3 regions of the Modestobacter versicolor genome follow, and region 2 is predicted to be linked to each of the others. Evidence: predicted binding sites of a transcription regulator. Region 2 holds the regulator's gene; each other region holds the start of a gene.
The links. Region 2 encodes LexA, which represses DNA repair genes until DNA is damaged. Its sites were predicted from a motif close to TCGAACANNTGTTCGA; they were not measured.
Positions count from the first base shown of each region.

Region 1: FHX36_RS11025 (HNH endonuclease signature motif containing protein) is a predicted target of LexA. The motif match lies at 1,484-1,499, and genes of this name have one in related genera.
Region 3: FHX36_RS00610 (HNH endonuclease signature motif containing protein) is a predicted target of LexA. The motif match lies at 2,598-2,613, and genes of this name have one in related genera.

Region 1 is NZ_JACIBU010000001.1:2,246,763-2,251,609, reverse strand. Features, by position in the region: gene FHX36_RS11035 (sensor histidine kinase) at 1-767, shown strand, start outside; gene FHX36_RS11030 (response regulator) at 764-1,402, shown strand; gene FHX36_RS11025 (HNH endonuclease signature motif containing protein) at 1,517-2,719, shown strand; gene ychF (redox-regulated ATPase YchF) at 2,748-3,821, shown strand; gene FHX36_RS11015 (hypothetical protein) at 3,934-4,131, shown strand; gene FHX36_RS11010 (LURP-one-related family protein) at 4,258-4,847, shown strand, end outside.
Region 2 is NZ_JACIBU010000002.1:44,746-49,592, reverse strand. Features, by position in the region: gene hflX (GTPase HflX) at 1-567, shown strand, start outside; gene FHX36_RS20250 (phosphatase PAP2 family protein) at 649-1,389, shown strand; gene FHX36_RS20245 (hypothetical protein) at 1,361-2,440, shown strand; gene lexA (transcriptional repressor LexA) at 2,497-3,309, opposite strand; gene FHX36_RS20235 (LysM peptidoglycan-binding domain-containing protein) at 3,617-4,144, shown strand; gene nrdR (transcriptional regulator NrdR) at 4,415-4,847, shown strand, end outside.
Region 3 is NZ_JACIBU010000001.1:128,118-132,964, forward strand. Features, by position in the region: gene FHX36_RS00595 (MFS transporter) at 1-1,098, opposite strand, end outside; gene FHX36_RS00600 (class I SAM-dependent methyltransferase) at 1,166-1,801, opposite strand; gene FHX36_RS00605 (helix-turn-helix domain-containing protein) at 1,919-2,503, shown strand; gene FHX36_RS00610 (HNH endonuclease signature motif containing protein) at 2,631-3,926, shown strand; gene FHX36_RS00615 (GNAT family N-acetyltransferase) at 3,880-4,485, opposite strand; gene FHX36_RS00620 (GNAT family N-acetyltransferase) at 4,558-4,847, shown strand, end outside.

The DNA of each region.
Region 1 (4,847 bases), on a different contig from region 2:
GCCAGGAGCGGGCGGACCTGATCCAGCAGCTGGAGGCGACCCGCGCCGAGCTGGCCGAGGCCCACCACCAGCAGGGCGTGACCGCCGAGCGGGAGCGCTGGGCCCGCGAGGTGCACGACACCCTGGCGCAGGGCTACACCAGCATCGTCGTGCTGGCCCAGACGGCGACCGGCCAGCTGGCCACCGATCCGGGCGCCGCCGCCGAGCGCGTCGCGCTGATCGAGGAGGTGGCCCGGGAGAACCTGGCCGAGGCGCGGGCGATGGTGGCGGCGTTCGCCCCGGTCGCGCTGGACTCCGCGACGCTGGTCGAGGCCCTGCAGCGGTTGACCGAGCGGTTCGGCCGGGAGACCGGGCTGGCGACCCGGCTGGACACCGCGGCGCTGGGCGTCGGCGGCAGCGGCCTGACCCGCACCGAGGAGATCGTGCTGCTGCGCGGCGCCCAGGAGGCCCTGGCCAACGTGCGGCGGCACGCGTCGGCGAGCGCGGTGGTGCTGCGGGTGAGCCGGGTGGGGGGCGTCGTCGCGGTGCACGTGGAGGACGACGGGGTGGGCTTCGACCCGGCCACCGCGGCGGGGGTCGGGCTCGCCGGGCTGCGCGACCGGGCCGAGCAGGTCGGCGGGGCGGTCGACGTCGCGTCGGCGCCGGGGCGGGGGACGCGCGTGACGGTCCGGGTGCCGGCCGCGAAGGCGACGGCCGAGGCAGCATCGCAGCGAGCGCCAGCGAGCGAGGAGCGGATCGAGGCCGGAGTCGAGCCGTGGCACCGATGACCCGGGTGCTCGTGGTGGACGACCACCCGGTGGTGCGCGGTGGGCTGGTCGGCTGGCTGGCCGCCCAGCCGGACATCGACGTCGTCGCGGAGGCCGCCGACGGGCTCGAGGCGCTGGCGGCGGTGGCCGAGCACTCGCCGGACGTCGTCCTGATGGACCTGCGGATGCCCCGGATGGACGGCGTGACGGCGACCGGCCGGATCGCTGCCGCACACCCCGGCGTCCGGGTGCTGGTGCTGACCACCTACGACACGGACGCCGACATCGTGCGGGCCGTGGAGGCCGGCGCGACCGGCTACCTGCTGAAGGACACCCCGCTGCCGCAGCTGGCCGACGCGGTGCGGGCCGCCGCGCGCGGGGAGACCGTGCTCGCGCCCCCGGTCGCGGCGCGGCTGGTGTCCCGGATGCGGGCGCCGGCGGTGGAGGCGCCGACGGCGCGCGAGCTGCAGGTGCTCGGCGGGGTGGCGCGCGGGCTGACCAACGCCGAGATCGGCCGGGAGCTGTTCATCGGCGAGGCGACGGTGAAGACCCACCTGCTGCGGGTGTTCGCCAAGCTCGGCGTCGACGACCGGACCCGCGCGGTGCTGGTGGCGGTCGAACGCGGGCTTCTCCCCGGCCCGGGCTCCGCCGGCTGAGGTCAAGGCCCTTCTCGCATCTGTGGACAGGCGCCTGACCTGCGGATATGGGTGGTTGTGGCGCTCCTGTTCGGCTAGACTTCGTACAGGTGTTCGAGTCGGTCGGGAGGTGTTGTGAGCGAGCTGCGGTCGGTCCTGGACGCGCTGGCCGGCGACGACCTGGGCGAGCTGGCGGACGGTGAGGTGCTCGAGCGGGTTGCGTTGCTGGTGGCGGTCGTGAACCAAGCGACTGCAGAACTGACCCGCACGGTGCGGCATGCCGATGTCCGCCAGGCGGCCGAGCACGACGGACTCAAGAGCATGCGGTCGTGGCTGATCGGGCACGCCCGGCTGGCGCCGGCGGAGGCGTCCCAGGTGGTGCGGTCAGGGCGGGCGCTGGAGCAATTCCCGGCACTGGCGGCCGGGTTCGCCGACGGCGGGGTCACCGCCGATCAGGTGGACGTCGTCGCACGCACGGTCGGCCCGGGCGAGGTCGCGCGGGCCGAACAGCAGGGCATCGACCTGGCGCCGTTCGACCAGGCGTGGACCGCGATCGCGGTCGAGGCACCGCACGACGTGCTGAAGACCGCGGTGCAGGCCTTCGCGGCCGCCCTCGACCCCGACGGTCCCGAACCGGACCCGACCGAGGGCCGGCGGTTGTCGATCGCCCGGCACGCCGACGGGTCGGTGACCGGCCGGTTCGACCTGGACGCGGTCGGTGGAGAGAAGGTCCAGGCGGCGATCGAGTCGATCGTGCAGGCCTCCCGCCCGAAGGGTGACGCCCGGACCCGCGGCCAGCAGAACGCCGACGCCCTCGTCCAGCTGTGCGACAACCAACTGGCCGCCGGCACCCTGCCGACGCTGCGGACGGTGAAGCCGCACGTGGTGGTCACCATCGACGCCGACGACCTCGCCGACACCTCCACCACCGGCCCCGGTGCGGCCGCGACCGGGTTCGGGGCACGCATCTCTGCCGCCCGCGCCCGCTGGCTGGCCTGCGACGGCACCGTCTCCCGGATCGTGATGGGCCCCGACGGGCTCCCACTCGACGTCGGCCGCACCCACCGGGTGGTGCCCGCACACATCCGGCGGGCGGTCGAGCAGCGCGACGGGCACTGCGTGTTCACCGGCTGCACCGCCCCCACGCACTGGTGCGACGTCCACCACCTCGTGCACTGGCTGCACGGCGGCGACACCTCGCTGCACAACTCAGCGCTGCTCTGCGAGCGCCACCACACCAAGGTCCACCACGGGTTCCGCATCGAACGAGATCCCGGCGGGCGGTGGCGCACCTGGCGGCCCGACGGCACCGAGATCCTGATCGGCCCACCGCTCTAGCGGGCGGCCGCCCGTAAGCTGGTCTCCCGTGAGTCTCACCATCGGGATCGTCGGCCTGCCCAACGTCGGCAAGTCGACGCTCTTCAACGCCCTGACCAAGAACGACGTGCTCGCCGCGAACTACCCGTTCGCCACGATCGAGCCCAACGTCGGCGTGGTGGGCGTGCCCGACCCACGGCTGGCGAGGCTCGCCGAGGTCTTCGGCTCGCAGAAGATCATCCCGGCCACGGTGTCCTTCGTCGACATCGCCGGCATCGTGCGCGGCGCCTCCGAGGGGCAGGGGCTGGGCAACAAGTTCCTGGCCAACATCCGGGAGAGCGACGCGATCTGCCAGGTGATCCGGGTGTTCACCGACCCCGACGTCGTCCACGTCGAGGGCAAGGTCGACCCGGCCGACGACATCGAGACGATCAACACCGAGCTCGTGCTCGCGGACATGCAGACGCTGGAGAAGGCGATCCCGCGGCTGGAGAAGGAGTCGCGCAAGGACAAGGACCGCAAGGTCCTGCACGACGCCGCCGTCGCCGCGCAGGAGGTGCTGAACACCGGGAAGACGCTGTTCGCCGCCGGCGTCGACCCGGAGCCGCTGCGCGAGCTGACGCTGCTGACGACCAAGCCGTTCCTCTACGTCTTCAACGTCGACGCCGACGAGCTGGCCAACACCGCGCAGCTGGACGAGCTCCGCGCGCTGGTCGCGCCGGCCGAGGCGATCTTCCTCGACGCGCAGACCGAGTCCGAGCTGATCGAGCTGCCCGCCGAGGAGGCCGCTGAGCTGCTCGCCTCGATCGGTCAGGACGAGCCGGGCCTGGACCAGCTCGCCCAGGTGGGGTTCCGCACCCTGGGCCTGCAGACGTACCTGACCGCCGGCCCCAAGGAGTCCCGGGCCTGGACCATCCCGGTCGGCGCCACCGCGCCGGAGGCCGCCGGGGTCATCCACACCGACTTCCAGCGCGGCTTCATCAAGGCCGAGATCGTCGGCTTCGACCAGCTGATGGAGGCCGGGTCGATGGCCGCGGCCAAGACCAAGGGCTGGGTGCGCATCGAGGGCAAGGAGTACGTCATGCAGGACGGCGACGTCGTGGAGTTCCGCTTCAACGTCTGACCCGCGCGCGGGCGAGGGGACACTGCACTCCAGGAACGGTCGTCGACTGCCGATGAGCCCGACGACCCGGGAACCGGGCCGCTGATCGAGACCGCACGACCGAGGAGACGCCATGGACTACCTGCGCCAGCTGAGGACCGAGCGGCCGCTGCTCTTCTGGATCGGGGTCGCGGTGGCCTTCTGGCTCCTCTTCCAGCTCGCACTCTTCCTGGTGGCGGTCGTCATCGGCCCGTTCAACCTGCCGTCCTGGGCGCCGCTCGTCGTGCTGGTCGGCAGCCTCGTCCTCATCGCCCGCCGCCAGCAGCGGTAGCGGGGCAGCAGACGTCACCCACTGCGACGCCCGCTGAGCGGTCCCCAGGACCGTGCGGGCGGCGCAGGCCCCGCGATGCGACAGGATGGGCGCTCCGCAGCGTCCGACGAGTACGGGAGCACAGCCGTGACCGACCCCTCCTCCTTCCCGCCGCCCGCCCCGATGGTGGTGCCGCGGTTCTTCGTCAAGCAGCGGATCACGGTGATGGTCAACCGCTACGAGGTCTACGCCGCCAACCCCGACGGCTCCGAGGGGCAGCTGCTCGCCTTCGCCGAGCAGAAGCGGATGAAGCTGAAGGAGGAGGTCGTCTTCTTCACCGACGAGTCGAAGACGCGGCAGGTCTTCTCCTTCAAGGCGCGGCAGCGGCTGGACGTGAGCGCCGAGCACGACGTCCTCGACGAGCACGGCACGCCGCTGGGCATGTTCAAGAAGGAGTTCGGCGCCAGCCTGCTCCGGTCGACCTGGAACCTCTCGGCTCCCGGGCTGGAGGCCGTCGGCAAGGAGCGCCGCCTCTTCATCGCCGTCCTGCGCCGGGTGTGGAACCTGATCCCGTACCTCGGCGACGTCTGGGTGCCCTTCGTCTTCCACTTCGACTTCGCCGACAAGGCCTCCGGGCAGCCGGTGCTGACCAGCGAGCGGCAGAAGGCCATCCGCGACCGGTACACCGTGACGGTCCCCGACCCGCGGCTGGACTTCCGCGTCGCGGCGTCGATGGC
Region 2 (4,847 bases):
CCCACGGTCCGCCGCGCGCAGACCCCCGACGGCCGCGAGTTCACGATGACCGACACCGTCGGCTTCGTGCGCCACCTGCCCCACCAGCTGGTCGACGCCTTCCGGTCGACCCTGGAGGAGGTGGCGGCCGCCGACCTGCTGGTGCACGTGGTCGACGGCGCCGACCCCGACCCGCTGGGCCAGATCGACGCGGTGCGGGTCGTCCTCAACGAGATCGACGCGACCAAGGTCCCCGAGCTCATCGTGGTCAACAAGGTCGACGCGATGTCGCAGGACGACGTGCTGGCGCTGCGCCAGGCGCTGCCCGGTGCCGCGTGGGTCTCCGCCCGCACCGGCGAGGGCATCGAGGCGCTGCGCGACGTCATCGCCGCGCGGCTGCCGCACCCGCACGTCGACGTGGACGTCCTGGTGCCCTACGACCGGGGTGACCTGGTGGCCCGGGTGCACCGCGACGGCGAGGTCGTCGAGGAGCGGCACGAGGCCACCGGCACGCGGCTCACCGCCCGGGTCGAGCCCGACCTCGCGGCGCTGCTCGTGGACTACGCCGTCCCCGTCGCGGGCGTCTAGACCCTGCTCCCGGTGGTGCGCCGCGCCCGGCCCACCACCGGGAGGGTCACGGGGAGGTCACGGCCCCGGTACCGTGACGCGGTGACCAGGAGCCACGTGCAGCCGTCGGCGGGCTCCGCCGGTGGCTCGCCCGCCGGCCGACCGGGCGGCGTCATCGGCGTCGGCCGGCCGCCGTGGTGGGTGCTCGCACTGTCGGTGCTGGTGACTCTCGGGGTGACCGTCGACCTGCTCAGCGGCGGCTGGCTGGAGAAGCTGGACGTCGAGGTCTCCGACGTCGTCAAGGGCTGGGGTCTCCGCGACTCGGGCGCGTACTGGTTCGTCTGGGTGTTCACCCAGGCCGGTGGCCGGGGCTTCATCCTCATCGTGCTGGCCGGGCTGGTGGGGTGGCTCGCCGTCCGGCAGCGCACGCTCGTACCGCTCATCCGGGTGGTGGTGGCCCTGGCGCTGCTGACCGCGGTGGTCTACGCGTTCAAGTACGGCGCCGGCCGCACCGCTCCGGCCTACCCGGGGTCCTACTTCCACCGCGACGGCGCCAGCTACCCCTCGGGCCACGTTGCGAACGCCGTGCTGATGTGGGGTGTCGCCCGCTGGCAGGCCGTCGAGTTCGGGCTGCCCGCGTGGGCGCAGCGCACCGCCTGGCTGCTCAGCGTGCTGGGGCCGCTGTCAACGGGTGTGGCCATGGTGGCGCTGGACTTCCACTGGGTCACCGATGCCGTGGTCGGGCTGGCCGTGGGCCTGCTGTTGTTGGGCGTGGTTCATGCACTGGACACGCTGCTGGTGTCACGCTGGGTCCGTGCCAGAGCGGGCCGATCGCACGCCTGACCGCGCCGGCCGCCGCACCTGGGCGGGGGGCGCGGCCCTCTGCGCACCCCTGGGGCTGCTGCTGACCGTGCTGACGGCCGGCCCCGCCGCCGCCGAGGGCGCCGAGCCCGCTGCCTTCGGGACCGCCGCCACCCGCTGCGAGATCGCCGACCCGCGACTGCCGGAGCTCTCCGGTCTGGTCAGCGCGGGGGACGCCATGCTCGCCCTGAACGACGGCGGCGACCGTGCCGAGGTCTACGTGCTCGACGGCTCGTGCGCCGTCGGCGACGTGCGCTCGGCCGACGTCGACCCCTACGACCCCGAGGACATGGCGCTCGGCGTCGACGGCACCATCTGGCTGGCCGACACCGGGGACAACACCCAGACCCGGGAGACCGTGGCGCTCATCGGCCTGCGGGCCGACGGCAGCAGCACGCTCACCCGGCTGACCTACCCCGACGGGGCGCACGACGCCGAGGCGCTCCTGCTGGCACCCGACGGCACGCCGTACCTGGTCACCAAGGAGGTGCTCGGGGCCAGCTCGGTCTACCGCCCCGACGCACCGCTGGCCGACGGGGCCACCGTGCCCATGTCGCGGGTGCTCGAGCTCGGCTTCACCCTCACCGGCACCCCCGGTGGCCCGGTCGGGCGGGCCGGCGAGCTGATGGTGACCGGCGGCGCGGTCTCCGCCGACGGCCAGCGGATCGCGCTGCGCACCTACACCGACGCCTACGTCTGGCCGCTCAGCGGTTCCGACGTCGCCGGTGCACTGGCGCTGCCGCCGGTGCGGGTGCCCCTGCCCGAGTCACCGCAGGGGGAGGCGATCGCCTTCGCGGCCAACGACCGCGACCTGCTGGTGTCGGGTGAGGGGCTCCCCGCCGTGGTGACGCTCCTGCCGGCGGCTGGCGAGCTGGCGCCGGCAGCGTCCACCGGACCGGCGGACGAGGAGTCCGCGGCGGCCACGCTGACCCACGAGGTCACGCCGCTGACCGCCGGGCTGATCGCCGCACTGGTGGCCACCGGGCTGGTGTGGATCGGCGGCAAGCTGCGCCGTCGCCGCAGCGCCGGCTGACCACTGCCCACCCGATGGGCGGGTGTCGCCCCCTCCCCGTCCGGGAGGGGGCGTCCTCACACCCGGCGCAGGACGGTGACGACCCGGCCCAGCACCGTGGCGTCGTCGCCGGGGATCGGCTCGTACGCCTCGTTGTGCGGCATCAGCCAGACGTGCCCGTCGCGGCGCTTGTAGGTCTTCACCGTCGCCTCGCCGTCGATCATCGCCGCGACGATCTCGCCGTTCTCCGCGGTCGGCTGCTGGCGGACGACGACCCAGTCGCCGTCGCAGATGGCCGCGTCGACCATCGAGTCACCGGCCACCTTGAGCATGAACAGCGTGCCCTCGCCGACCAGCTCGCGGGGGAGCGGGAAGACGTCCTCGACGGCCTGCTCGGCCAGCACCGGGCCACCGGCGGCGATCCGGCCGACGAGCGGCACGTAGGTGGGACGCGGGGCGGACGCCTCGTCGACGCCGCTGGCGCCACCCGCGGCGGCCAGCGCCTCGGCGGAGGCCTCGGCGCTCGCCGCGGCCGCGGCGGCCTCACCGGGGAGGCGCACGTCGAGGGCGCGCGGGCGGTTGGGGTCGCGCCGGAGCCAGCCCTTGCGCTGCAGCACCGAGAGCTGGTGGGCCACGGAGGAGGCGGAGGAGAGCCCGACCGCCTCGCCGATCTCGCGGACCGACGGCGGGTACCCGCGGCGCTCGATGGAGTCGCGGATGACCTCCAGGACCCGGCGCTGGCGCTGGGTCAGCCCGTCGCCGGCCTCACCGCGGTCGGGGAACTCGCGGATCGCCGCTCCCGTGCCGGCGCCCTCCGCGGTGTCCGCACCGGCGCGGCTGCGCCGGGAGGGGGCCTTGCCGCTGCCTGCCGTCGGGCCGTCGGCCGCCATGTGTCCTCCTCGTCCGGCTGCCAGGGGCAGCGTTCCCGGTGCGTCGGTCACCGGTGCCCCGCCGCGGCCCCGGCGGGGCCGGGGACGGGCGGACCGGGTCTCGATCGCAGGAGCACGGTAGCGGGTCACACCCGTGTAGTTCAAACAGGTGTTCGAAGAAGTGCCGTGTCGGGGGTGAACTTGTCGGACCCGTGCGGTAGACATCGCACAGGCGTTCGAATCGAACAGGCGTTCGAGCACGGTGCTCGATGCCTGGTCGGCCGCCCGTCGTCCCGCCCGGCACCGTCACACCCAGGAGCGTCCCCCGATGGCCAGCCCCCAGCGCAGCGTCCCCGCCTCCTCTCCCGTCCCCGCGCGGGGTGTCGCGCCGGCCGGCCGTGGGCCGCAGTCGGTGGCCCCGCCCGTGCGGCGCGACGCGGTCCGCCCCGGCGCGCGGCCGGCCCGGTTCGACGGGCTGGGGGGTGGCCGGTCGGTGCGCGGCGGCTGCGCGGTCGAGCCGGCGGCCCTCCCGCGCCCGGCCGCCCACCCCCGCGCAGCTGCCCCCGGCCCGCTGCGGTTGACCCGCCGGGGCCGCCGGGCCCTGTCCGGGCTGTCCATCGCGATCGGCCTCTCCATCGCGGTGGCCACCGTCGCGGTGGAGCTGGGCCAGGCCGACGGGGGCCTGGAGCTGGCCGGCTCGTCGACGGTCGTCGTGCAGCCCGGCGACACCCTGTGGTCGATCGCCGGCGAGGTCGCCCCCGAGGAGGACCGGCGCGCCGTCGTCGACGCCCTGGTCGACGCCAACGACCTCGACGCGGTCGAGCTGGTGCCCGGCCAGGTCCTGCAGCTGCCGTGACGACGCCCCGCCGGGCCGCTGCCCACGGGGCCCACGGGTGGTGCGGGCGGGGCCTGCGCGACGGAGGAACACGACACGCCCGGTTGGGGTTGCGTATCTGTAGGGGTACGGGGCTAACCTCACCCCTACATCTTGTAGTGACAGAGATGTAGTTCCGTCCACAGGCGCTTCCCCAGGTCACCCCCAGGGCATCCACCGGATGTCCCCCGGCGGGTCCACAGGAAGCGCCGCGGCAGCCGCTCCGAGCGGCCGATCGAGGAGGTGCCCCCGGTGCGTTGCCCGTTCTGCCACAGCCCTGACAGCCGGGTCATCGACTCCCGGGAGACCGACGAGGGCGCCACCACCCGGCGCCGTCGCTCGTGCCCCGTGTGCGGTCGCCGGTTCACGACGGTCGAGGAGCCCGTGCTCGCCGTCGTCAAGCGCAGCGGCGTCAGCGAGCCCTTCGACCGCAACAAGGTCATCGCGGGCGTCCGCCGGGCGTGCCAGGGCCGCCCGGTCGACGAGGCCCAGCTCGCCGTCCTCGCCGCCAAGGTGGAGGACGCCGTCCGGGCCACCGGGTCCGCCGAGGTCCCCAGCAACGAGGTGGGCCTGGCGATCCTCGGCCCGCTGCGCTACCTCGACGAGGTCGCCTACCTGCGGTTCGCCAGCGTGTACCGCTCCTTCTCCTCCGCAGCCGACTTCGAGAAGGAGATCGCCGAGCTCA
Region 3 (4,847 bases), on a different contig from region 2:
GCCGCCCTCGACGGAGACGAACGTGGCCATCAGTGCCAGCCCGCCCTCGCCCAGCAGGATCCCGGCGGCCATGGTCAGCCGGCTGCCGATGCGTGCGGCGAGCCGCGGGGCGAGGCCGGAGGCGGCCATCATCAGCAGCGCCATCGGCATCAACGCCAGCGTCGAGCGCAGCGCCGACCAGCCGAGCACCGCCTGGAAGAACGGGAACAGCACCACGAAGACCCCGGCCTGCACGCCGAAGACGGTGAGCAGCGAGAGGGAGCCGCTGGCCAGACCGCGCTCCCGGAACAACCGGACGTCGAGCAGGGGAGCGGGCTGGCGCAGTTCCCAGCGGACGAAGCCCACCGCGGCGATGACACCGACGAGCAGGACGGTCAGCGTCTCGGGCGCCGTCCAGCCCCGCACCGGCCCCTCGTGCAGGACGACGATGAGCGCCAGGACGGCGACCACCGAGCTGAGCGAGCCGACGACGTCGAACCGGTGCAGCGACGTCTCCCTCGAGTCCGGCACCGACCGCACGGCCAGGCCCGCAGCGGCGAGCACCAGGGCGACCGGCAGCACGAACAGCCACCGCCAGCTCGCCACGTCGACCAGCACGGCCGACAGGTACATCCCCAGGATCCCGCCACCACCGGCGACCGCCGTCCACGCGCCGATCGCCGTCGAGCGCTCCTCGTCGGGGAACGACGAGGTGATGACGGCGAGGGTGACCGGCATGATCATCGCCGCGCCCACGCCGCTGAGGAACCGCGCGGCCAGCATCACCTCCGTCGTCGGCGCCAGCCCGGCGGCCACGCTCGCCAGCCCGAACACCGCCAGGCCCGCCAGGAGCACCGGCCGGCGGCCCCAGCGGTCGCCGACCGCGCCGAGCGGCAGCAGCAGCGCGGCCAGGGTGAGCGTGTAGGTGTTGATGACCCAGAGCACGGTGCTCTGCGTGGCGTCGAACTCGACGGCCAGCTCGGCCTGGGCGACGTTCAGCCCCGAAACCGAGGCGATGACGGCCATCAGCGCGACGCATGCCGCGACGAGCACGGCCCGGCGTCGACGGGGGTCGGTGACGATCGGTCCGTCGGCCTGGGCGGGCAGGTTCGTCCTCATGCGGTCTCCTCCGAGGGCAGCGGTGCGAGGCGCCGGAGCGGTGCGCCGGCGCCGGTGGTGCGGTGGGTCAGCGGCGCCGGACGGCGCGGACGACGACGTCGTGCAGCGGTAGCTCGCGGCCGGGGACCGTGCGCTGCTGCTCGTCGGCGGTGACGAGGTCCCACTGGGTGCCGTCGAGGCGTGCGGTGACGGCCGCCGCGGTGGCGGTCGCCTCGGCCGGCGGGTGGTCGTCGCTGTCGTGCCCGTGCCCGCTGTCGTGCCCGTGCCCGTGGCCGCTGGTGTGCAGGTGGCCGACGACCAGCAGCGTGCCGCCGGGGGCGACCCAGCCGGCGAGGCGGTCGTAGAACTCGAGCTGCGGCATCGCGGGGTGGGCGTAGGAGGTGGTCACCAGGTCGAACGGCGCGCTCGGCTCCCAGATGGCGAGGTCGGCCTGCACCCACTGCACGCGCTCGGCGGCTCCGCTGGTGGCCGCGCGACCCGCGGCGCGGACCAGCGCCTCGGCCGAGATGTCGGCCGCGGTGACCTGCCAGCCGTGCTCGGCCAGCCAGATGGCCTCGGCTCCTGCGCCGCAGCCGGCGTCCAGCGCCGTGCCGGGTGGTAGGTCGCCCAGCTCGCGGGCCAGGTACGGGTTGGGCGGGGCGTCGCCCATCCGGCCCTGCTGCCAGTGCTGCTCCCAGTACTCCTCGTCGAACGCGTGCGTCACGGGTCGGCCTCCCTCATCTCTGGTCCGCGACCGGTCGGTCGACGTCCTCAGGTGGCTCGACGGTGCCGGGTGGACGCCCTCTTGTGCAAACGTCTTTGCTGAATGGAAAATCAGCCCATGGGCGATGCGGTGGACCGAACGCTCGACGCGGTGGGCCCGCGGCTCAAGCAGCTGCGGCAGCGCCGTGGCATCACCCTCGTCGACCTCTCCTCGGAGACGGGCATCTCCATCAGCACGCTCTCCCGCCTCGAGGCAGGGCTGCGGCGTCCTTCGCTGGAGCAGCTGCTCCCGCTGGCCCGGGCCCACGGCGTCACCCTCGACGAGCTGGTCGACGCCCCGGCAACCGGCGACCCGCGCATCCACCTCAAGCCGATCACCTCCCGGGACGGCATGGTCGTGCTGCCGCTGACCCGTCGGCCCGGGGGCATCCAGGCCTACAAGTTCGTCCTGCCGACCGGGTCCGACGACGCGGTGCCGGAGCTGCGCACCCACGAGGGGTACGACTGGGCCTACGTGCTCAACGGCACGTTGCGGCTGGTTCTCGGCGAGCACGACCTGCGCCTCCAGCCCGGAGAGGCGGCGGAGTTCGACACCCGCACCCCGCACTGGTTCGGTGCGACCAGCGCCGGCCCGGTCGAGTTCCTCAGCCTGATCGGTAAGCAGGGGGAGCGGGCGCACGTGCGCGCCGCTCCGCGGTCCTGACGATCGATGGGGCCGTCAAGAGCTGCATGTGATCTGTGGACAAGCGTCTGACCTGCGGATACGGGTGGTCGCGGCGCTCCTGTTCGGCTAGACTTCGTACGCGTGTTCGAGTCGGTCGGGAGGTGTCGTGAGCGAGCTGCGGTCGGTGCTGGACGCGCTGGCCGGCGACGACCTGCACGGCCTCGCCGACGGTGAGGTGCTGGAGCGGGTGGCGTTGCTGGTCGCTGTGGTCAACCAGGCCACCGCTGAGTTGACCCGGACGGTGCGCCACGCGGAGACGACGCAGGCGGCCGAGCACGACGGGCTGAAGTCGATGCGCTCGTGGCTGATCGGGCACCGGCGGCTGGCGCCGGCGGAGGCGTCGCGGGTAATCCGGTCGGGGCGGGCGCTGGAGCACTTCCCGGCGTTGGCTGCTGGGTTCGCCGAGGGTGCGGTCACCGCGGCACAGGTGGACGTGGTCGCCGGCGCGGTGGGCGAGCGCGAACGGGCGCAGGCGGTCGAGCAGGGCATCGACCTGGCGCCGTTCGACCAGGCGTGGACCGCGGTCGCGGTCGAGGCACCGCACGACGTGCTGAAGACCGCGGTGCAGGCCTTCGCGGCCGCCCTCGACCCCGACGGACCCGAACCGGACCCGACCGAGGGACGGCGGCTGTCGATCGCCAAGCACGCCGACGGCTCGGTCACCGGCCGCTTCGACCTGGACGCCGTGGGCGGCGAGAAGGTGCAAGCCGCGATCGAGTCGATCGTGCAGGCCTCCCGCCCGAAGGGCGATGACCGCACCCGCGGGCAGCAGAACGCCGACGCCCTCGTCCAGCTCTGCGACAACCAACTGGCCGCCGGCACCCTGCCCACGCTGCGCACGGTGAAGCCGCACGTGGTGGTCACCCTGGACATGGACGACTTCGCTGACTCAGCGGCCAGCCCCGGTGCGGCCGCGACCGGCTTCGGGGCACGCATCTCCGCCGCCCGCGCCCGCTGGCTGGCCTGCGACGGCACCATGTCCCGGATCGTGATGGGCCCCGACGGGCTCCCACTCGACTTCGGCCGCACCCACCGGGTGGTGCCCGCACACATCCGGCGGGCGGTCGAGCAGCGCGACGGGCACTGCGTGTTCACCGGCTGCACCGCCCCCACGCACTGGTGCGACGTGCACCACCTCGTGCACTGGCTGCACGGTGGAGAGACGTCGCTGCACAACTCGGCGCTGCTGTGCGAGCGCCACCACACCAAGGTCCACCACGGCTTTCGGGTCGAGCGGGATCCCGGCGGGCGGTGGCGCACCTGGCGACCCGACGGCACCGAGATCCTGCTCGCCCAGCCACTACTCGGCCCACCGCTGCTAGACCCACCGCTGCCAGACCCACCGACGACAGAGGTCAGAAGTCGACGCGCATCACCACGCGCCGTGGTGTCGGTCGGCTGACCTCGGTGAACCCGGCATCGACGAACACGCTGTGGACGCCGACGTGCAGCTCGGTCAGCAGCGCGCTCGTCGTCGTCATCGGGTAGCCCTCGATCGCTCGGGCGCCGTTCTCCCGGGCGTGGTCCACGGCGGCCCGGGCCAGCGCCCGGCTGACCCCGCGCTTCCGGTAGCCGACCCGAGTGACGAAGCAGGTCACCGCCCACACCCCGCTGTCCGCCTTGTCCTCGGTGCGGTCCACCCACGGGACGCGGTTGTTGCGCAGCAGACCCTCGTACGCAGTGCGCGGCTCGACGGCACACCAGCCCACCGGCTCGCCGTCCAGGTACGCGACCAGCCCCGTGGTCTCGGCGGTGCCCGGGCGGTCGGGATCCGTCTGCGCGCGCAGCCGGTCCGCGCGCTCCGCCACCGGGAACCCGGCGAAGAACTCCCGCGGCCGCAGCTTGTACCGCTGGCACTGGCAGCGGGCAGGCTCGCCGCGCGTGCCGAGCACGGTCTGCAGGTCCGTCCAGCTCACCGCGTTGGCCGGCACGACGGAGATGGCGGGTCCCGGAGGCGTCACCCGCTCGATCCTGCCCGTCGACCAGGCGTCGGACAGCTTGTCGGAGCGCCGCCGGCCACCGAGGATCGCCGCATGCCGACCGTCGTCGACGCGACCGCCGAGCGGTGGGACGACCTCGCCGCCGTCTTCGGCAGCCGGGGTGATGCCTCCCGCTGCTGGTGCCAGTGGTTCCGCCACCAGCGCCCCGGCTTCTACGCCACCACCTCGGAGCAGCGCCGCGCCGACCTGCAGCAACAGCTGGCGGCCGAGCCGCCACCCGGTGTGCTGGTCCACGACGACGACGGTGCCCCCGCCGGCTGGTGCGCGATCGCCCCGCGCGCCGCCTACCCGCGGCTGAGCAGCTACCCGGTCGCCGCCGCGTC